DNA from 4 places in the Cellvibrio japonicus Ueda107 genome. Region 1 is predicted to be linked to each of the others. Evidence: predicted binding sites of a transcription regulator. Region 1 holds the regulator's gene; each other region holds the start of a gene.
The links. The regulator sigma-54, encoded in region 1, starts transcription at its own class of promoters, with help from an activator protein. The targets are predictions, from matches to a motif close to TGGCACANNNNTTGCNNT.
Positions count from the first base shown of each region.

Region 2: the regulator sigma-54 is predicted to act here: its motif matches at 2,528-2,545, upstream of CJA_RS03070 (PEP-CTERM sorting domain-containing protein).
Region 3: the regulator sigma-54 is predicted to act here: its motif matches at 2,084-2,101, upstream of CJA_RS07315 (alginate export family protein).
Region 4: the regulator sigma-54 is predicted to act here: its motif matches at 3,006-3,023, upstream of puuE (allantoinase PuuE).

Region 1 covers NC_010995.1:3,288,618-3,293,936, forward strand. Annotated here, with positions in the region: gene CJA_RS13525 (KdsC family phosphatase) at 1-255, shown strand, start outside; gene lptC (LPS export ABC transporter periplasmic protein LptC) at 258-866, shown strand; gene lptA (lipopolysaccharide transport periplasmic protein LptA) at 853-1,368, shown strand; gene lptB (LPS export ABC transporter ATP-binding protein) at 1,373-2,098, shown strand; gene CJA_RS13545 (RNA polymerase factor sigma-54) at 2,339-3,967, shown strand; gene hpf (ribosome hibernation-promoting factor, HPF/YfiA family) at 4,091-4,381, shown strand; gene ptsN (PTS IIA-like nitrogen regulatory protein PtsN) at 4,459-4,905, shown strand; gene rapZ (RNase adapter RapZ) at 4,917-5,319, shown strand, end outside.
Region 2 covers NC_010995.1:759,287-764,605, reverse strand. Annotated here, with positions in the region: gene CJA_RS03085 (3'-5' exonuclease) at 1-39, opposite strand, end outside; gene CJA_RS03080 (META and DUF4377 domain-containing protein) at 177-917, shown strand; gene CJA_RS03075 (MarC family NAAT transporter) at 1,070-1,741, shown strand; gene CJA_RS03070 (PEP-CTERM sorting domain-containing protein) at 1,928-2,470, opposite strand; gene CJA_RS03065 (acyl-CoA thioesterase) at 2,764-3,183, opposite strand; gene aroA (3-phosphoshikimate 1-carboxyvinyltransferase) at 3,183-4,469, opposite strand; tRNA gene CJA_RS03055 (tRNA-Met) at 4,691-4,767, shown strand; gene CJA_RS03050 (SLBB domain-containing protein) at 5,109-5,319, shown strand, end outside.
Region 3 covers NC_010995.1:1,730,920-1,736,238, reverse strand. Annotated here, with positions in the region: gene CJA_RS07320 (citrate synthase) at 1-659, shown strand, start outside; gene CJA_RS07315 (alginate export family protein) at 736-1,941, opposite strand; gene cel3B (beta-glucosidase Cel3B) at 2,397-4,859, opposite strand; gene glk (glucokinase) at 5,196-5,319, shown strand, end outside.
Region 4 covers NC_010995.1:686,792-692,110, forward strand. Annotated here, with positions in the region: gene CJA_RS02750 (TonB-dependent siderophore receptor) at 1-1,805, opposite strand, end outside; gene puuE (allantoinase PuuE) at 2,047-2,943, opposite strand; gene CJA_RS02760 (adenosine deaminase family protein) at 3,268-4,791, shown strand; gene CJA_RS02765 (TonB-dependent siderophore receptor) at 5,073-5,319, shown strand, end outside.

The DNA.
Region 1 (5,319 bases):
CTTGAGCACCCTTACCCCCTGGAGCAGATAGCCTTTATGGGTGATGACTGGCCTGACCTGACGGTAATGACGCGTGTCGGCCTCGCGCTGTGCGTTGCCAATGCCCATGCTGCCGTCGCCGAACGCGCCCATTGGCAAAGTGAAGAGCGGGGCGGTGAAGGGGCTGTGCGCGCTGCATGCGATCTGCTAATGCAAGCGCAGGGCAGCTACCAGGCCGCACTCGCCCAATACCTGCCAACACCCGGAGCGCAGTAATCGTGAAGCCTGCCGAACAACGCTTGCGCGAGTTACTGACCACGCCCTGGACACTGGTCATTGCCCTGGTTGTCAGTTTCAGTATTGTCAGCCTGTTTCACGGTAGCGGTAAAAAAACAGGGCTAGCAGATACGGAAAAAACCTTTCCCTACACCTTTATTACCAGCGTTGAAACACGCGAATACAACGCCCAGGGCTTGTTGCAATATCAATTGAACACGCCCCTGGTTACCCATTTCCAGGTCAATCCGGATGCGCCGGGCGAACAGGATTACACCCTGTTTGATACCCCCAGATTACGCTTCCAGGATAACCCTGATGAAGCGCCCTGGCACTTATCTGCCCATCTGGGACGCAGCAGCCTGAATGGCAAATTGCTCTTCCTGAGCCAGGATGTATTGATCCAGCAGGAGACAGCCAGCCAGGGGTTAATCCAGATAGAAACCACTGAGCTGCTGGTAAAACCCGCAGAGCAATACGCCGAAACCGACAAAGCTGTTAAGATGCGCAGCGCCAAAGGCCAGGTGGACGCCGTGGGTATGACAGCGCTTATGCGCGACAGCCGCGTCCAATTGCAATCCGATGTCAGAGCCATTTATGAACCGCGTTAAACTCCCTTTCCTCGCATTTCTGGCCAGCAGCCTGTTACTCACCCTGGCAACCCCGGCATTGGCCTTACCGGAAGATCGCAACCAGGTGATCCGCGGCACAGCTGACACCCTGGTCGTTGATCAGAAAATCGGTGAGTCAACCTACAGCGGTTCAGTGCGCATCGAACAGGGCTCATTGGTAATTACGGCGGATATCATCAAGGTGCGCACCCGCCCCGACGGTTCGCCGGATAAGATCGTTGCCACTGGCTCTCCTGCGCGCTTCCAACAGCAACCCAGCCTGGACCAAAAGGTGATTGTTGCAACCGCTAAAAGCATCACCTATACCCCGGACAATGAGCATTTACTGCTGGTTGAGGAGGCCGCCATTGAGCAAGATGGCCAGGTCATGAAAGCGCCGCATATCAATTACGACCTCATCAATGAAGTCATGAAAGCCAAGCAAATTGATGGCGCTCGTGTCGATATCTATATTCCGCCCAAAACCGAAGCCAAGCACTGACCCCATGCCCAGATTGCACGCCCAGAACCTTGCCAAGAGCTATAAAAAACGCACTGTCGTTGTCGATGTGTCCATGACCGTCGATAGCGGTACCATTGTCGGTTTACTCGGCCCTAACGGTGCGGGTAAAACAACCTGTTTTTACATGATTGCGGGTCTGGTACCGGCAGATAAAGGACGCGTACTGATTGACGATCTGGATATCACTCCTTTGCCGATTCACGGGCGCGCACGTGCCGGCATTGGCTACCTGCCACAAGAGGCATCGATTTTTCGCAAGCTGTCTGTCGCCGATAACATCATGGCTATCCTTGAAACCCGCAAGGATCTCGACCGCAAGCAGCGTCTGGAAAAACTCGAATCCCTCTTGGGTGAATTCCATATCACCCACATTCGCAACAGCCTGGGTATGTCCCTATCCGGAGGCGAGCGTCGCCGCGTGGAAATCGCCCGCGCCCTGGCGACCGACCCACAATTCATCTTGCTGGATGAACCCTTTGCCGGTGTAGACCCGATCTCCGTAAGCGACATTAAGGAAATTGTTCGCCACCTCAAGGATCGCGGAATTGGCGTATTAATTACTGACCATAATGTGCGTGAAACCCTGGATATCTGTGAAACTGCTTATATCGTGAGTGAAGGTCACATTATTGCCTCCGGCCAGCCGGAGACAGTGCTTGCACACCCCAGGGTACGAGAGGTTTATCTGGGTGAGCATTTCCGTATCTAACCACCACCCAGGGTGCTACAACCGGAAACATAGCGATTTCTGCGACCGCAACAACTTGACAATTCTTAATTTTTAATCATTAGGCACAAAGATTGCTAAGGCTTATTGATTGGGAATCAAAGCCTGTCTAAACTCCACTAAAAGAAGGTTGGCGTTTTATCTATCCATACCTGCGTACATCCGGTGTCTACCCAGGACACCACCCCGGTTTCACCCTGAACAGGTTTTGTTGCCCCCATAATGAAGCAATCACTCCAATTAAAGCTCGGTCAGCAACTCACCATGACCCCGCAGTTGCAACAGGCCATTCGCCTATTGCAGCTTTCCACGCTGGACTTGCAACAGGAAATCCAGGAAGCACTGGACTCCAACCCCATGCTGGAATTGGAGGAAAACTACGAGGGTGGCAATGAAACCAACTACGACACTGGCGAACCGGATACCAGTGATTACGAGCGAACCCTTGAGGTCGCCGCAGATCCAGCAGCAAACACCACAGACCAGCTGAGCGACAATTACACTTCCAGTACCAGCACTGACAGTTATTCCAGCAGCGAATCAAATGATTACGCCAGTAGCAATGGAGAAGGCTTTGAAGCCGCGGCAGAATCGGACTTTGACGCCGACAGTTTTGGCGATAGCGCCGGGGACTGGTCAGACTCCATCCCTGCTGATTTACCGGTAGATACCAGTTGGGACGATGTTTACCAGGCCTCCTCCAGCAGCAGCTCCAGTAACTACGATAACGAAGACAACGATTTTGAGAGCCGTCGCGCCACAACCGATTCGATTTATGACCACCTCACCTGGCAACTGAACCTGACCCCCATGTCTGACCGCGATCGCCTGGTTGCCATGGCAATTATCGACGCAGTAGAGCCCAGTGGTATGCTCTCTATCAGCATCCACGAGATCTATGATGGACTGGCAGCAGAGCTTGAAGAGCTTGAAGAAGATGAAGTGGTCGCCGTACAACACCGTCTGCAGCAATTTGATCCCTGCGGTGTATGCAGCCAAAACCTGTCCGAATGCCTGTTGGTACAACTCCAGCAATTTGATCCACAAACCCCTTTTCTGGAGCCCGCCAAACTGATTGTTAAGCAATACCTGCCACTCCTGGGTAGCCGCGATTATCGCCAATTGATGCGTCGCACCAAGCTCAAGGAGGCAGAACTCAGCCAGGCGGTAACACTTATCCAGGGGCTCAACCCGCGTCCGGGTGACATTATTGCCAGCGGCGATACTGAATATGTAGTGCCTGATGTCTTTGTGGAAAAACGTGACAGTCGCTGGATTGTGGAGCTCAATCCCGACATAGCGCCACGTTTGCGCATCAATTCAGACTACGCCTCTATGGTGCGTCGCGCTGACTCCAGCAGCGACAACACCTTCCTCAAGGATAATTTGCAGGAAGCCCGCTGGTTTCTCAAAAGCTTACAGAGCCGCAACGAAACCCTGCTCAAGGTAGCCAGCTGTATTGTGGAAAAACAGCGCGGCTTTCTCGAGTATGGCCCCGAAGCCATGAAACCCCTGGTATTGCACGATATTGCAGAAATTGTCGGCATGCACGAATCGACTATTTCACGGGTAACTACGCAAAAATACATGCATACCCCCCAGGGGATTTTTGAACTCAAGTACTTTTTTTCGAGTCATGTCAGTACAGACAGTGGCGGCGAGTGTTCATCGACAGCCATACGCGCCATCATCAAAAAGCTGGTGAGCGCAGAGAATCCGAAAAAACCCCTGAGCGACAGCAAGATTACCGAATTGCTGGCAGAACAGGGTATCCAGGTTGCCAGGCGCACTATCGCCAAGTACCGTGAATCGCTCAATATTCCGCCATCCAATGAACGCAAAAGCCTGTAAATCCAGGCCCAATACCCAGGACAGATGGCGAACGCCGGGACGCACCAACAGGTTGTTATCAGTTGCAACTGCTGAATCAACTGTCATTTTTTACCAGTCCGCGTGAAACGAGAGGATGTACTTATGCAAATAACTATCAGTGGCCACCATCTGGAAGTTACTGAATCGCTCAGGGATTACGTCAATAACAAATTGGAAAGACTCAGTCATCACCATGATCGTATAACCAATACCCATGTCATCCTCTCGGTGGATAAACTGATTCAAAAGGCAGAAGCCACAGTTCATGTCAGCGGCAAAGACTTGTTTGCTGATGCGACCCATGAAGACTTATACGCAGCTATTGATGCACTGGCTGACAAACTGGATCGGCAGTTGATCAAGCATAAAGAAAAGTTGCGCAGCCACCGTTAAGCCACACCAACCCAATCAGCCTCGGAGCACCTGAGCCGGGGCTTAACGACAAGAGAAGATACGACGACAGTAACCCTATGGAAATTCAAGCGTTAATCAGCCCCAAACGCACGCTTTGCCGCGTTGAGGGGGGCAGCAAGAAACGAGCCCTGGAACTGTTGGCCAACACCATCGCCCAGGATGTCACCCATATTGATGCGGAAGACTTATTTCGCCGCCTTATCGCACGTGAGCGCCTGGGCTCAACCGGCATAGGTTATGGCATTGCCATTCCCCACTGCCGGGTGGAAAACTGTCAGGGAACCGTTGGTGCCCTGATCACGTTGACCGAGCCAGTCGACTTTGACGCAATAGATTCACAGCCCGTCGATATCCTGTTTGCCATGCTGGTGCCCGAAGAGGCCCATGACGAACATTTGCAGACCCTGTCATCCCTGGTTAATGCGCTCAACAAAGCGGAATACCGCGATAAATTGCGCGCAGCCGCCAGCGACCAGGATCTGTATGAAGCCGCAATCAGCTAAGCGAGTCCAACATGCACCTAGTGATTGTCAGCGGTCTATCCGGATCGGGAAAAACGACAGCGCTCCATGTCCTTGAGGATGTGGGGTTCAACTGCATCGATAACCTGCCTGTTAGCCTGCTACCCGCACTGGTTGCACAGATTGAAATCCACAAGGATCAGGCGCAAAAGTTTGCCATAGGCATTGATGTGCGTAATGCCTGGCAGGATTTGAGTCTCTTTCCCAAGATGGTATCCACCTTGAAAGAGGCCCATCTGCCCTTTCACACAATCTACCTGGACTCCCATCCTTCCGTTCTCATCCAGCGCTTTAGTGAAACCCGTCGTAAACACCCGTTAAGCGACAAGAGCACCAGCCTTGAAGAAGCTATAGCGCTGGAGCAAAACCTGCTCGAACCCATCCGCGATGCGGCCG
Region 2 (5,319 bases), 2.0 Mb from region 1:
GGTGGTGCTGGCGTGGATATTGGGAATAATTGTGGCCATGTAGTTCTACCCTGACTACTGAATTTTTATCATCACAACATAGCGTACTGCTTTATAAATCACGAGAAAACCAGCAACTTCATCTATTTATTGCTAGTCTAGGTAATAGCCTCTTAACCCAACGTAAGGAAACCCCCATGCGTATTATTCCTTTTATGCTCGCCGTCTTAACCCTCGCTGGCTGTGCCCAGCAAGTACCCAAAAGTGATATAGATGCCCTGGGCAAATACCACTGGACGCTGGTAAATATTAACGAACGTCCAGCTTCAACGCTGGAGGCGCGTACCCAGCTGGACTTTAGCAATGGCCAGGTATCGGTTTCTGGCCTGTGTAACAACATAGCCGGCCCGGCGACCATTAAAGGCAGCCATCTGAAAATCGGCCCGCTGCGCAGCACGCTAAAAGCCTGCCTCGATAACGAGCTCTCTGCCCACGAACACTATTTCGCTAACTGGCTGCCCAACGTCAGTCACTGGGCCATCCGTCTCGACAGTGAGTCGCCTGTACTCACCCTGAGCCAGGACTCGGGTGAATACATCCACCTGCGTGGAGAGCCGACAGCGGAAACACGCTATGGCAGCCAGGGAGACATTATTTTCCTTGAAATCCAACCTTTGGTTGTCCCTTGCAACCACCCGCTTATTCCCAACTACCAGTGCCTGCAGGTGAGGGAGATTAGTTACAACGAACAGGGTATTAAAACAGCACAGGGCCCATGGCAACACTTTTACGACAGCATCCAAGGCTACCAGCATCGCAGTGATACCCGCGTGATACTGCGTATCAAACGCTATCCTATCGCCAACCCGCCAGCCGATGGTTCACGCTTTGCCTATATTCATGACCTGACCGTTGAACAGGCGCTGGTTAGCCCTTAAATCTGTCGCCATGGTTTATGCACAGTATCTGTGGATAACCACTTGAATAGCATGTAGAGCCCTGCCGCCAGGCCTTGCCAATCAAGGCGTGGCGGCAGCTGTGCTTTTTTGCAACAGGCGTTTGTATTACCCCGATGAATTGTGGAGCTGTTATGGAACTCGCCATAGCTACCGTTGTTGCTTTGCTGCCCATTATTAACCCTTTCAGCACTGCGCCCATGTTCCTCGCTATCACTGAAGGTGATACGGAAGCAGAGCGGCAGGAGCAAGCGCGCAAAGCCGTTATTTACATGATCTGTATTCTGGTGGCGTTTTTGATCGGGGGCAGTTTTATCATGCAGTTCTTTGGCCTATCGCTACCTGGCTTGCGCATTGCCGGTGGCATTCTGGTGGCCGGTGTCGGTATGCGTATGCTCTACCCCAAAGACGAACCCGAGCAAACCAAGGCCGAGCACCAGGAGTCCAAGCGCAAGCGCGATGTCTCCTTTACACCGCTGGCCATGCCCAGCCTTGCTGGACCCGGTGCTATTTCTGTGACGATTGGCTTAACTTCGCTGGCCACTAACTGGCTGCATTTTCTCGCCATTATTGCGGGGATCTTGCTGGTGGCTGTGATTGTTTATATCACCCTGCGCCTGTCCACCCGGTTAGTCGGTGTACTGGGTGTGAACGGTCTGCATGCCATGACCAAAATCATGGGATTTTTGATTTTGTGTGTGGGCGTGCAGTTTATTGTGAATGGTATCGTCGGTGTCGCCTCCAGCCCGGATATGATCGAAGGTATCCTGAAAACACTCGAATCGCTGAAAACGACCCAACAATAGGCTTTATGACATGAACGCCAAAACGCTTGCGCCCATACAACAACATTTTTCCGCACCAAACCCCAAGCATATCCCGTTGTATTCCCTCGCAACGCCCAATGGCCAAAAAGCACCATCATGCTGGAGGAACCGGGGTTGGTGTACGCGGGGCAGTGCGGGATGACAATTCCCGCCTGACCTTATATATCAAACGCGTTTACGCCAGCGGATCATCATCAACCCAAGCAAACCCACCAACAACAAAATCAAACTGCTGGATTCTGGCACCCTGGCACTAATCCCCCCAAGGTTTAATTTCACCAGGGTATTGGCATTAAACGACAGCGCGCTGAAATTGACATAGATACTGTGGGCATCGAAAAAAATACGGCTGCTATTGAGTCCTACCATATTGGAAATAGCATCCAGCGTTACGCTGGTAAAAGTCACGGTGTTGTTAATATCGCGCAGCACAATGCCATTGAAATTGGTGGTGCCCAACTTGGCGGCTATTTTGAAATCGAACACCATGGCGTTGTCGGATATATCCAGATCAAAGTAGGGAAATTGGGTGTACTCCACACCATCATCCACTACGGTAGTTCCCAGGTTTTGATAGGTTGTTGCCGTGGAGGGGAATAGGTATTTCACCTCTACAGATTCCCCGTTTAATAATCCGGCATGCGTCGTTGCACCAACCATTAACAACGCCATAGCGGTGATCAGCTTTAAAAAACGATTGATCAACATAAGATCACTCCCCAAATGCATGGCTATATAAAAAATATTTTTAAAACCATAAATGAATAAGCAATTTGTACGCCATAGCAGTAACCCGTTGATTATCATCGTATTTTTATGACAAAAATCACACGAACATACAAAAATGTAAAAATAATCGACAAAAACAGCAATTGAACGTCACCCGAGGAAACAAAATAGGGCATCCCCGAATATCCCCTGAGTTTTTTTGATACGCAATAAAAAAGCCGTCTGCAGCATCTACAAGCGGCCTTCGGAAGCCAATAACAGCCAGCCGCTACCTACTCCAACACCAGTGAGCCGGATGCCAGCAAGCCGGCAATTACGTCCGGCACAAACGGCCTGCCGCGCTCATTCACCGAGGTTCCGGTAATCTTGGCGGCGAGCATAAGCCTGTTATCCGCCCTGCGATAAATATGCTGCAAAAAATCAAAGCGCACCCGGGATGATTGCGCCAGTTCAACCGTGATATAAAACTCATCACCACTGGTCAGCGACAGCTTGTAATCCAGCTCGGCGCGCAACACCACCAGGTTGATTTTCTGCCGCGCAAGCTCGGCAAAATTAATACCTTTCGCCAACAGGAATTCGTGGCGGGCATGCTCCAGGTAATTCTGGTACACCGCATTATTAACCACGCCCTGCATATCGCACTCGTAATCGCGCACCTTAAAGTCGATGGAAAATATTGGTGTATCCATTAGCTCACTACCTGACTGAAGACATCAAAATAGGTGGGGAAGGTTTTAGCTGTGCACTGGGGATCATTGATACGCACCGGCACCCCGCCAAAGGTTGCCAGGGAAAAGCACATGGCCATACGGTGATCATCGTAGGTATCAATCGGCACCTGGGCGTTGAGCGTGGGTACGGGTGTAACCTGCAGCCAATCCTCACCCTCTTCCACAATAGCTCCCAATTTGCGCAGTTCGGTCGCCATGGCCGCAATACGATCAGTTTCCTTCACCCGCCAGCTGGCGATATTGGTCAGGCGCGAGGGCCCATCGCAAAAGAGCGCCACCACCGCCAGGGTCATGGCGGCATCGGGAATATGGTTGAAATCACGATTAAAGGCCTTGAGTGGTAATTGGGGTGCAGACGCTTCGATCCAGTTATCCCCTTTGGTAATGGTCACCCCTATAGCCTCCAGGGCATCGGCAAAGGCCACATCCCCCTGGATACTCTTGGCACCCACCCCCTGCACACGCACCGGGCCGCCACCCAATGCCCCGGCAGCCAGGAAGTAAGAGGCGGAAGATGCATCACCCTCGACATAAACAGTACCGGGGCTCACATAGCCACTGGCCGCCGGGACGGTAAAACGCTCCCAGCCATCGCGCTGAACCTCTACACCGAACTGGGCCATCAGGCGCAGGGTAATCTCGATATAGGGTTTGGAGATGAGCTCGCTCACCAGCTCAATGTGAGTCTCCTTGCCGGTCATCGGCAAGGCCATTAACAAGGCGGTCAGGAATTGGCTGGAGACATCACCGCGAATCTTGATACTGCCTTGCGCAGCAATGTGCGCCGGTTTAATCAGCAGCGGAGGGAAGCCTTCCTGTCCCAGATAAGTGATATCCGCCCCCACCTGGCGCAGGGCATCAACCAGGTCGCCGATAGGGCGCTCGTGCATACGCGGTACACCATGGAGCTTGTAGGTGCCACCGGAAAACGCCAAAGCAGCAGTTAATGGACGAAACGCTGTCCCCGCATTCCCCAGGAACAGGTCTGCCTCTTTATGGGGAAAGCTGCCACCAGTGCCCACCAGGTGATAGTCATTTTCACCGGTCCTGGTCAGCGTTACCCCCAGGGAGGTCAGCGCTTCAAGCATGCGATCCGTGTCATCGGATTTCAGCAGGTCGCGGATCTGGGTCTCGCCTTGCGCCAGGGCCGCCAGTAACAGGGTGCGATTGGAAATACTCTTGGAGCCGGGTAACTGCACAGCCCCCCGTGCATGGGCGCTGGGCGCCAAATCGATAAATTCCATGCTAGGCCTTATCTATCAAGGAGTTAACGTCTACAACGAGGCTATCGACCAGATCGGCACCAGATGCCGCCAAGGGCCCCGAGGTTGGGTGAAAAACGCTGTGCATCATACCTGCATCGGCCTTGGGCCGCATTAGTGGATATACAGGGACAGGCTTTCCGACACTAATTCAAGGTTGACAGCGCCCTTCTCTATCGCCAAAATGCGCGCCTCTCATTTATGGCTAGATAGCTCAGCCGGTTAGAGCACAGCACTCATAATGCTGGGGTCGGCGGTTCAAGTCCGCCTCTAGCTACCATATCTGGAAAGGGTTTGCAGGTTAGCGCTTGCAAACCTTTTTTATTTTTCATCGCGTAAATGGCCTACTGTTAGCCAGTTGCAGATCCCTATTCGGTACCTTCGCAAAATCACCAGCCTGCGCACCACTCAGGTGCAAAACCAACAGTTTTTTCCCGCGCTTTCTCTCCCGCACTCCTCCTTTCGCTGCCGATAACGGCATCCTGTATCACAAAAAGCTGACGCCTTTCGCTTTTTTAGCAGGTGATTGCGCTGAACTGACGGTTTTTCTGTGGTTCGGCCCCGGATTTGCATGGGCTGGTTTATAGCGTTTAAGCAAAGTGCGTTGAAAGGACGGGTGAGATGCGTGGTGTGTGCAGCTTGCAGTGGTCGGCGAGATGGCTGGGAGGATGGCTGATTGGCTTGCTGCTGGCCGGCGAGGTACTGGCCCAGGCCTATAGCCTGGGCATCGGCGATGAGGTTCGCATCAGTGTGTACGGCCAGCCCGACCTGGCTATTGATGCGCAAATCGGGGCGGATGGGGCGGTTGAAGTGCCCTTGCTCGGCCGCTTTA
Region 3 (5,319 bases), 1.6 Mb from region 1:
GCCAGGCCCCCAACGTAAGCCAAACTATTGCCAAAGCCATGGACCGCATTTTTATCCTCCATGCTGACCATGAGCAAAATGCATCCACGTCGACAGTACGCCTATCCGGCTCTTCCGGTACCAACCCCTTTGCAGCCATAGCCGCGGGTATCTCCACCCTGTGGGGCCCTGCCCATGGTGGTGCAAACGAAGCCGTACTGAATATGCTGGAAGAAATCGGCAGCGTTGAAAATATCGAATCCTGTGTAGCCCGTGCTAAAGACAAGACATCCGGCTTCCGCCTGATGGGTTTTGGCCACCGTGTATACAAGAACTTCGACCCACGCGCTAAAGTCATGAAGCAAACCTGTGATGAAGTTCTGGCAGAGCTGGGGCTGGAAAATGAGCCGTTGCTGGCCATTGCCAAGCGCCTGGAGCAAATTGCCCTGGAAGATGAGTATTTCATCAGCAAGAAACTCTACCCGAATGTGGACTTCTATTCCGGCATCATTATGAAAGCGGTTGGCATCCCAACAGAAATGTTTACAGTTATCTTTGCACTTGGCCGCACAGTAGGCTGGTACTCCCACTGGAACGAAATGGTTAGCGGCCCCTACAAAATTGGTCGCCCACGCCAACAATACACCGGCAGCCCAAAACGCGATTATCCAACCAAATAATGGCAGGGGCTTCCCATTAAAAAAGGCCGCAATTGCGGCCTTTTTTAATGGGAAGCTTTTTCTGCAATACGCCTTTTTAGAAATTCCAATCCAGCATCAACCAAAATTTGGTGGTATCGCGGAAAGCCGCTACATCACCCATAGCATAATCCGCATACTTTGCGGTTAATACAACAGATCCAAATTTGCGCGACGCACTTAGATCTATTTCATCACCCAAATCCTGGCTGCCAATATCAGCATCAAATTTGTGATAGCTGAGCAGGAATTGTATCCCTGCCACTGTGGTGCCAACATTAATATATTTATCTTCCAGGCCTACAGCCGGCGTTGCCAAAAACTTATCGGCCCATCCCTGAAAAGCATGCAGTGTTGCCAAGGGCGTTGCAAAACCATAGCTGCCATCATCGGAACCTAACAATTCATAGCCCAGGGTGATGTTAAAACCGGACAGCGTAAAAACAGCCTCGCCTAACATATAATCGGCATCAAAGCTTTCGGCAACGCCCGCATTGGTTTGTCGTGCATACTCCAGGTTGTAGCTAAACGTTTTATTCAAGATCCCCTGCCAACGTATGCCGACCGTATCACCGGATAGAGCAGGCGCTGTATCGTTATCAAGCAAATAGGCATAACCTGTTAATTTTCCTGCACTAAAGCCGCTGTAACCAATATTAACAATATGACTGTCCATGTGATGATCGGGCTGAATGGGATTGTTATCTCCAAAGACCCGATTTACATTCCAGATATAGGCATAGGTAATACTGGTATCGACGATACTTTTATTCACCACAGAAAAGCCATCATAGGTTTGCTCGTTCTGCCGCCAGCCCACATTACCAATAAAGCGTGAATTATCGAGGATTATCCGCTGGCGACCGTATCTCACCTGGTTAGACGCATTAGTGTAAGCAATAAATGCCTGATTAACCTCCGTTCCTTCCGGATCACCAATCACTGCAGTTCCCGGGTTTTGGGGATCACCAGGATATGCACGATAATCCACTTTGCCATCCAGCTCCGTCACATCATCAAACTCAGCAGAAAAACCAAAACCATTCCAGGTTCCCGATTGATAGGACAGACGGGTACGAGCAGTCAGCGCATCAGAATCCTGCAACCCATCCTCACTGACATCTTCAAAGCGAGTGCGCAGATTCACCTTGACACTACTGCCCTGTTGCAAGGACTCGGTAAATGTTTGCGCCGAAACCTGTGGGACAGCAAAGTAAATTGTACTCATAGCAGCCGCACAAAAATGAATTCTCTGTTTATTCATAAAGCCAACTCCAGATGATATGCATGTGTATGGTTTAATCATCACGGCCTTTTTCTTTGTATTAGAAAGAAAAGTATTCTTTTGTTACACAAAAAATTTTACTGATACTTTTTTGTGCAATGGCGCATGACTAGTATGCACAGGAGCAAGGCTTATGCCAGCCAACGATAAGAAGGCTGTTTCTGAAAATATTCTATTACATTTCAAGGAGATATAAATTCACACAGAAAATCCGCATCAAAAAATGCTATTTTTTATGCGCACACAATTGGTGATTGCACGTTTTCTATAGCGCCATTTTTAAACAATTCAAACCGACCTGTCGCACCAATTTTGAACCGGAAAGTGCACCTTTATTTTTTGGCTCGCACTATTGCAAGGCAAACAGAAAAAACACAAAGAAAAAAGCCGCCTGGAAATGGCGGCTTTTACAGAGGAAGCGGGATAGATACCAATTAACCAACAACACCAAATGTTCCATGTTGAGCTCGATTTTTTTCGATATAAACCCTGGAAAAACTGATATCCATCTTACCATTTGCAACCAGGGAAAAGGGCTCAAGAATTAGTGCAAACAGCTCATGCGGCAACCGCCGTAAACCAAAGTTGGTTTCCACTTCCGGATAACAGGCAAGATCCACGCGAATGCTGGCCCACCCCTTCCCTTCAAGGCTGCGCAGCAATTCTGTCACATCGACATCTGAGTGACAGGAGGGACCGCAACCAATACGCACAAATGCCTGCTGTTCAGGAGCCTGGTCAACCTTAATATCAAAAAACAGGGCAGCATCAGATTCATAGTAATCACTCAACACCTGGCGATTCGGTGTTGACAGTGCAACCAGCCCCTCACCTTCCCCATTCCATACGGCACGCCTGGCATCTTCCTGCACATCCCTGTCCACCACCGTCACGGTTAAGGTCGATGCTTTGGCAAGATTGCCATTCATCAATTGGCGGTCATTGCGATTACCCTCAAGGGCAATCACATAATTTCCCATGGGGCGACGATTAAACAACTCAAGTACCCGGGTGGACTGAGGCATGCTGATCCCCTCTTCACTGAGGGTATCGCCCAAAATATCCTTATCGCCATAGCGCAAGCCATAGCCATAGGGAAAGAGGGGGTCATAGTTTGTGTCATGCACATTCAGTGGCCCCTGATCGGGGCGCTTGGGCCAAGAGAAGGTTAAGCGCCCACCCATGGGATAATTAACGCCACCTTCTGCACGGGCAAACAGAACATCTGCAACGCCGGCACCTTCGGTGCCCGGCTGCCAAATGACAACAAAAGCATCTGCCGCATTTAACTCGCGATTAACCCACATAGGGCGCCCGGTAATAAACAAGGCGACAACAGGAATGCCATCAGCCTTGAGACGACGCAATAGATCAAGGTCTGCCGTGTCGCCAGACTTCAATAATTGATGCTGGATATCCCCCTGCATCTCGGCATAAGGGTCTTCCCCAAATATAACAAGGGCAACATCAGGGCGAGATGAATAAGTACCATCAGGACTCAGCTCAGCATCGCCACCTGCCGCCGTGACGGCAGCCTTGATGCCCATCCACAGGGTAGTGGCCCCGGGGAAATCCTCCATAGTGTTCCCTGTCCCTTGCCAGTTCACCGACCAGCCACCGGTTTGCTTGCTGATATTGTCAGCACCATCCCCTGCAACCAGCACACGACTCTTTGGCGAGAGCGGTAAAAGATTATTTTTGTTTTTGAGCATCACCAGGGATTCACGCACGGCCTGGCGGGCGATAGCACGATGCGCAGCAGCTCCCAATAATTCATCACGACCCGCCAATGGTCGACTGGACGGAAGGCCCTTACCCCATAAATCAGCCCGTAATTTGACCCGCAATATACGCCGTACTGCATCATCTACCCTGGCAAGTGGAATAATGCCGTCACGCACCTGATCCAGGGTATTTTGATAAAGCGTTTTCCACTCCGGATCTGGCACCATGAACATGTCCAATCCCGCATTGATTGCCTGGGGACAATTGAGCACGCTGGCCCCCTCGACAAAGCCATGGCCATTCCAATCGCCAACAATAAAACCATCAAAGCCCATTTGCTCTTTCAGCACATCAGTCAACAAATAACGGTGGCCGTGCATATGCTGGCCATGCCAGCTATTAAAGGAAGCCATTACCGTCTGTACACCAGCCTCTATAGCGCTGTAGTAACCGGCAGCATGGATCTCAAGCAACTCACTCTCGCTGGCAGAACAATCGCCGCGATCTATGCCATTGAGTGTCCCACCATCACCAAGAAAATGTTTTGCAGTAGCAACTACCTGAGTAATAGACAGGAAAGAAGCTGTGTCAGCATCACCCTGCAAACCAGCCACCATTTCAGCGGCATAAAGGCGCACGATAGCGGGATCTTCCGAATAGGATTCATAAGTGCGCCCCCAGCGATCATCACGGGCAACAGCTACCGTAGGGGAAAAATCCCAGTCCAATCCAGTGACCGCAATTTCCGTCGCCGTAACTTTGCCGATTTCTTTGATGAGTTCAGGATTTTGTGTAGCGCCAAGGCCAATGTTGTGCGGAAACAAGGTGGCACCAACAATATTCCCCACACCATGGACTGCATCTGTCCCCCACATAATAGGAATTGCAACCTTACCGTCGCTCTCATCCATTGAAGCTGCATAAAAAGCATCAGCCATTGCCAGCCAATCTGCCGCTTTGGAGTAACGATTACTATTGGGAACAGAACCACCACCATTGAGCACTGAGCCCACGTGGTATTGTTTAACATCTTCCGGAGTGAGATGGCGTATCTCCGGCTGCATCATCTGACCGATTTTTTCTTCCAGGCTCATCCGAGCCATCAGCTGATCAATTTTTGCCTCAAGAATGGGATCTTTCTTCACCTTACTGGTGACTTTTGGCCACAGCACGATAAAACCTCCGCAGTGGTATCAAGTAGTAAATCCCCAAAGGGAGGATTCGAACAGGTCATAAACAGCGGCAAGATGCTTCTACCCCGGCGGGCAGGATTTTCCTATCCATCAGCAACAGGCCTCACGCAACACGCAACACGCAGGCGCAGATCTTGCACTCTAATAAGTTGGCGCACGCTACTATCAATTGACAGCGCTGTCAATTGATAGTTCACAATAAGCTCAATTAGCTGAGGCTATAGTACCAAGTATGTTATCCTCCGCCCGCGAAAATCACTCTTATAAGTTCACTACCAACACAACCTTCTTTGCTAGAAGAAGACGAGGAGTCTCATGAACCTGTTATTGGTTGCAGATATCGGCGGTACCAATGCCCGTTTCGGTCTTGTTGAGTTTGATCCAGCCCAGCTAAAAGCGGGTGGCAAGATTAACTATACAGCTCAACGACAAATTACCC
Region 4 (5,319 bases), 2.0 Mb from region 1:
TCGCGGATGGATCGATTGATCTGGTTAATGCGGAAGGCTGCAAGGGATGCCATTAAGCGGCTGTCATTAAAGCTGCCTTTGATCCCCGCTTCGTAGACATTACCTTGTATGGGATCAAGCAGGTTGTTGTTGATGTCCCTTGCACTTTGCACCACGAAGGTATCGGTAAAGCTGGCATAGAGGGTATAGGTGTTATTGAGGTCGTAGGTTAGCCCGACATAGGGCGTGGTAATGTGGTTTTTTTCGTAGTGGTTGCCACGGCTGGGTACTAATTGGTTGGTGACATTACTTTTGTATTGATAGTCATATTCAAAATCGCTTTGCCTGACGCCCAGGATCAGGTTGAGGGGATCGGCAAGGCTTAACCGGGTTGTGATGTAGGTGCCGGTTTGGATGCGCTCTTCATACGAACGTCCGCCATCCTGATCGTAGCGCGCGGGTATATAGGGCAGCAGGTAGGGATTGTAAGTATTGAGGTCAACGGTTAACAGGGGCGCGGGAGCGGTACCGACCCGATTCCACAGGCTGTAGTCTTCCAGCACGACATCCCAGCTGGTCCAGCGGCCAGGGTTATCACTTTTTTGATAGTTGGAGCCAATAACGAATTGGTGTTCCCGGCCGAATAAAGTGAATGGTCCCTTGGCAAAGACATCGGCAACATCCAGGTTCTGGTCGTATTGGTAGGCATATTTGTTGACGTTGCCCTGCGGGTTTGCCGGATCGAATTGCGCCGCACTCACAGGGGCGAGGCTGGTAAACATCATATCCATCTGGTAATTGGCTTTGACGTAAGCGCCTTTTACCGACCAGCCACTATCAAATTGGTGGGATAGGTCAATAAAGGCGTCGGTGTTTTCCTTGTCCCAATAATCGCCGTAATTGCAACTGCAATTTTTGCGGCTTAATTCCAGGTCTTCACCGGTGATCGGGTTGCGTGGCAAGTTGTGCGCGGCAATGGAGTCTTCGGCTTGGCGTTTGTACCCGACATTTAACAGGGTGTTCTCCGTCAAATCCGCGCTCACAATACCGTATATCAAATTAATTTCGCGGGTGACGGCCGTCATGTAGGAATCGCCGTCCTGGGATACTCCGACAAGGCGTCCACGCACTGTGCCACTTTCATTGAGGCTGTTGGATACATCACCTTCAAGGCGATAGGTGTTCCATGATCCATAAGTAAACGCAGCATTTGCCTGGAGCTCGGCAGTGGGTTTTTTGCGGATAATATTGATCGTTCCCGAGGGCTCGCCCGAGCCCTGCATCAAACCAGCGGCACCGCGCAATACTTCAATGGTTTCGACCATGGCCATATCCGGTTTGGACGAGGCGACGTTGGAGGCATTAATGGGCACACCATCGTATTGCAGCAGGTTGGAGTTCCAGCCATCACCCACATTAAATCCGCGAATGGAAAAGTTGGTTCGCTCCGAGTTGTCACCGGTCAACACCACCCCGGTGGTATACAACAGCAATTGCCCCAGGTTAGAGGCGCCCATGTCATCAATTTGCTTGCGCGTAATCACGGAAACAGATTGCGGTGTTTCCTTGATATCAATATCCAGTTTGGTAGAGGTACTGGCTTTTTTGCCGGTGTAGTTGACCTCTTCAACGGTACCGGCTTCAACCATAACCGTGGGGAGTGTGCCAGCCTTGGCCTGTGGTGTTGAGGAGGCGTTTTGCCCGTCGGCTGCATAAGCCGAGGCAAGGTAAGTTGCCATGAAAATAGCGAGGGCTGTTTTGGCTGGGGCGGTACTGGCCAGGGAAGTTATGGGAAGAACCTTCGCGCGGAGGTTGCCGGTGTTCATGTAGATGGGCTCCTGATATTAGGGGTAATAATAACCACTTGTTAATTTATGTTAAATGATAATAAGTATCGTTAAAAGGGGCAGCGGCAGGTGCAATGCGCAGGCAATCGGAAGTCCTTTTGGATTTCTTATAAAAATCAAAGGGATGCCAACAAGGAGGGCGGTGGAAAATTTATGGCTCTGGTGGGGGGAAGGGCTGGATTAAAAAGCGGGAGTTAAGGGCTTACCTCCCGCGCTTCGTCTACAGGCTGTGGTACTGATACCAGTGGTTGGCGATGTCGATGCGCCGGCAGACCCACACGTCCTGATGGGCCAGTATGTGTTGGATAAATCGCTCCAGGGACTGGATCCGACCGGGGCGGCCAATGATCCTGCAGTGCAAACCTATGTTGAGCATTTTGGGAGAATGTTCGCCTTCGGCATAAAGTGCATCGAAGGCATCGCGCAGGTAGGTAAAAAATTGCTCACCCGAATTAAAACCCTGCGCTGCGGCAAAACGCATGTCGTTGGTATCCAGTGTGTAGGGGATGATCAGGTGCGGCCTGCCGTAGTCCCGGGTCCAGTAGGGCAGGTCATCGGCATAGGAGTCCGAGTCATACATAAAGCCCCCGGCTTCCAGCACCAGGCGGCGGGTGTTGGGGCTATCGCGCCCGGTGTACCAACCCAGTGGGCGAGAGCCGGTCAACCGGGTGTGTATCTCGATAGCGGTACGGATATGTTCGCGCTCCAGCTCCAGCGGCATAAATTGATGATCGATCCAGCGATAGCCATGGCTGGCAATTTCCCAATCGGATTGCAGCATGGCTTCCACGGCGGCCGGGTTGCGTTCCATGGCCATGGCGACAGCGTAGACAGTAACGGGTAACTGGTATTTGCCGAAGAGCCGGTGCAAGCGCCAGAAACCGGCGCGACTGCCGTATTCGTAGAGGGACTCCATACTCATATGGCGCGCTTCGTAAGCGCGTGCGCCGATAATTTCCGACAGAAAAGTCTCCGAGGCCGGATCGCCGTGGAGCACACAGTTTTCCCCGCCCTCCTCATAGTTGATAACAAATTGCACGGCGATACGTGCCCCACCTGGCCAGCGGGCGTGGGGCGGCCGGGGGCCATAACCCATCAGGTCGCGCGGATAAGTCATAAAAACGCCTTAATCAATAAACAAATTGCACAGTGCATGTAATTTCAATGCCTTATCAGAGCCAATCAAATTCTGTGCCAGTGTACAGGCTTGTATTGGGTAGGATGGATAGGCAAAAGCCGCAATATTACTGGGCAAAAAAGGAATTCATGCACCAGATTAAAACAAATCTCGACCATTTGGACAGGATATTGTCGGTGCTGGGGCCTGTAAATAACGGCTTCGGCTTACTGGTATCACAATTGCATTAACCCTTGCGCCCGGTGCTCTGCCGAGCTGTTTCCCCGCTATCACGCATCTTTCATCAGAAAAAGAGAAATCGCTATGTTATTGCGCAACCTGTCCTTTGCCCGTGTTGCGGGCAAGTTCTTCTGTATTGTCGGGTGTTGGGCGGTCAGCCAAACCTTAATAGCGCAACCCATGTTGGCCCAGCCTGCGCCGCTGTACCCCATTCCCTCCCAGCCTGCCCTGGCTAAACCCGAGCTGGTTGATGATGCCTGGTTCGAAGATTTTAAAACCAGGGCAACTGATGCGGAGTTGTATACCTTTTTATATGCCATGCCCAAGGGCGGTGATCTGCATAACCACATGAGCGGTTCCGTGCTGTCGGAGTGGATGTACGAACTGGCACTGGCGCAAAAAGCCCATGGCTACATTTTTTATACCAAGGTCAACATTAATAATTGCCGTGCATTTGGCAACAATGAATTTGGTCGGCGTCCCTATTTATTACTGTTCCATAACCTGCTCGAATCCAGTTATGAAAAATTACCGGATTGTGAAAAAGCAGAGTATAAGCCCCTGGCGGAATTGAACGAGAAAGAAAAGGCTGGCTGGCTCGATAGCATCCGTTTGAATCACGAGCACGAAGGGCGCGATGAGTTTTTCCAAACCCATTGGCAGCGCATGGATGAACTGCTCTATAGCCCTTATATGGAAGCGGAAATGCTCTACAGAAACATGCAGGCATTTGGCGCAGAGGGATTGATCTACCTGGAGTCGATGATGGGCTCCGGCGGCTTCCGCACCCCGGATGGAAAGCCTATTGCCAATGATGAGGTAGTCGATATTTATCGCAAACGCTTGCAGCAAGCTGATGCCAAGGCCACGGGTGTCACTGTGCGCCTGCAAGAATCTATTTTGCGTTTTGCACCCAATGCAGAATTGCAATTGATTAGGGCCTACGAATTAGTCGCGCGTCACCGCGACCTGTATGTGGCCGTCAATATGGTGGGACGCGAGGATAACGACAAGGGCTATCCACTGCGCTTTGCCCAAACCCTGCGCGACCTGCGCAAAAAGTACAACAACGTGCGCTTGTCGGTTCATGCCGGTGAAGTGGATGAGCCCAATTACCACATCCGCGACACGCTGCTGATCGGCGCTGATCGTATTGGCCACGGCGTCAACCTGATCAGCGACAAAGAGTTGTTGCGCCAGATGCGCCACGGTCCCTATATGGTTGAGATCAATTTGATTTCCAACCTGCTGCTCGAATACATCGCCAGTTATGACCAGCATCCATTCCCGGAATATTTGCGCCTGGGTATTCCTGTCGCCTTGTCTACCGATGATCGCGGCATGTGGGACTCCAATCTCACCGACGAATTTTTTGTGGCGGTGAAGGAATACAACCTCAGCTGGGCCGAGCTGCAAGCCCTGAGCCGCAACTCACTGCAATACAGCTTTGTTGAAGATGACATCAAGCAGCAATTGCTGGCCACCTATGAACGGCGTGCCCGGCAATTCGCCAGGCAATTTCGCCAGAAGGGTGTGGCCAGCCTGAAGGGGGTTAAACCTGTGTCCTACAGCTTTACCTGCAAGCGTTACCAACTCTGTGATTTTTGAGGGGGCGGCCATGCAACATCCTGGTTCATCCAGGCTGTGCATGGCACATGCTTTTGCATCATCAGGGAGCTTTTCTATTCGGTACCAGGAATGTAAAAACCTGTATTTTTATATTAATAAACAATTGAACTGTTTTTTATTGTTTTTAATTTATTGAAATATAAGGAAATTAATTGTTTATTTGTAAAATGTAACCAATTGGACAGGAAATGGCACGGCGCTTGCTCAATCCGCTTGGTTGTTCTGGTACTACTAAATATTAGACCTTGGAGTGCTCACTCATGATCATACTGAACCGTTTCACGCCGAAAAAGCTTGCGTTAATGATTAGTCTGGGGTGCGTTATATCTGTTCCTGCTGCCATGGCGCAGGACACCAAAGAAGACGTGGTTGAATTGGAAACCTATACCGCAGAAGGACAGGTAGAAGACACCATGGGCTTGATGCCTACCGAACCGGTGAAATCGGTATTTGGCTTTGGCAAGACCATCCTTGAAACCCCGCGCGGTGTTACCTCGGTAAGCGCCG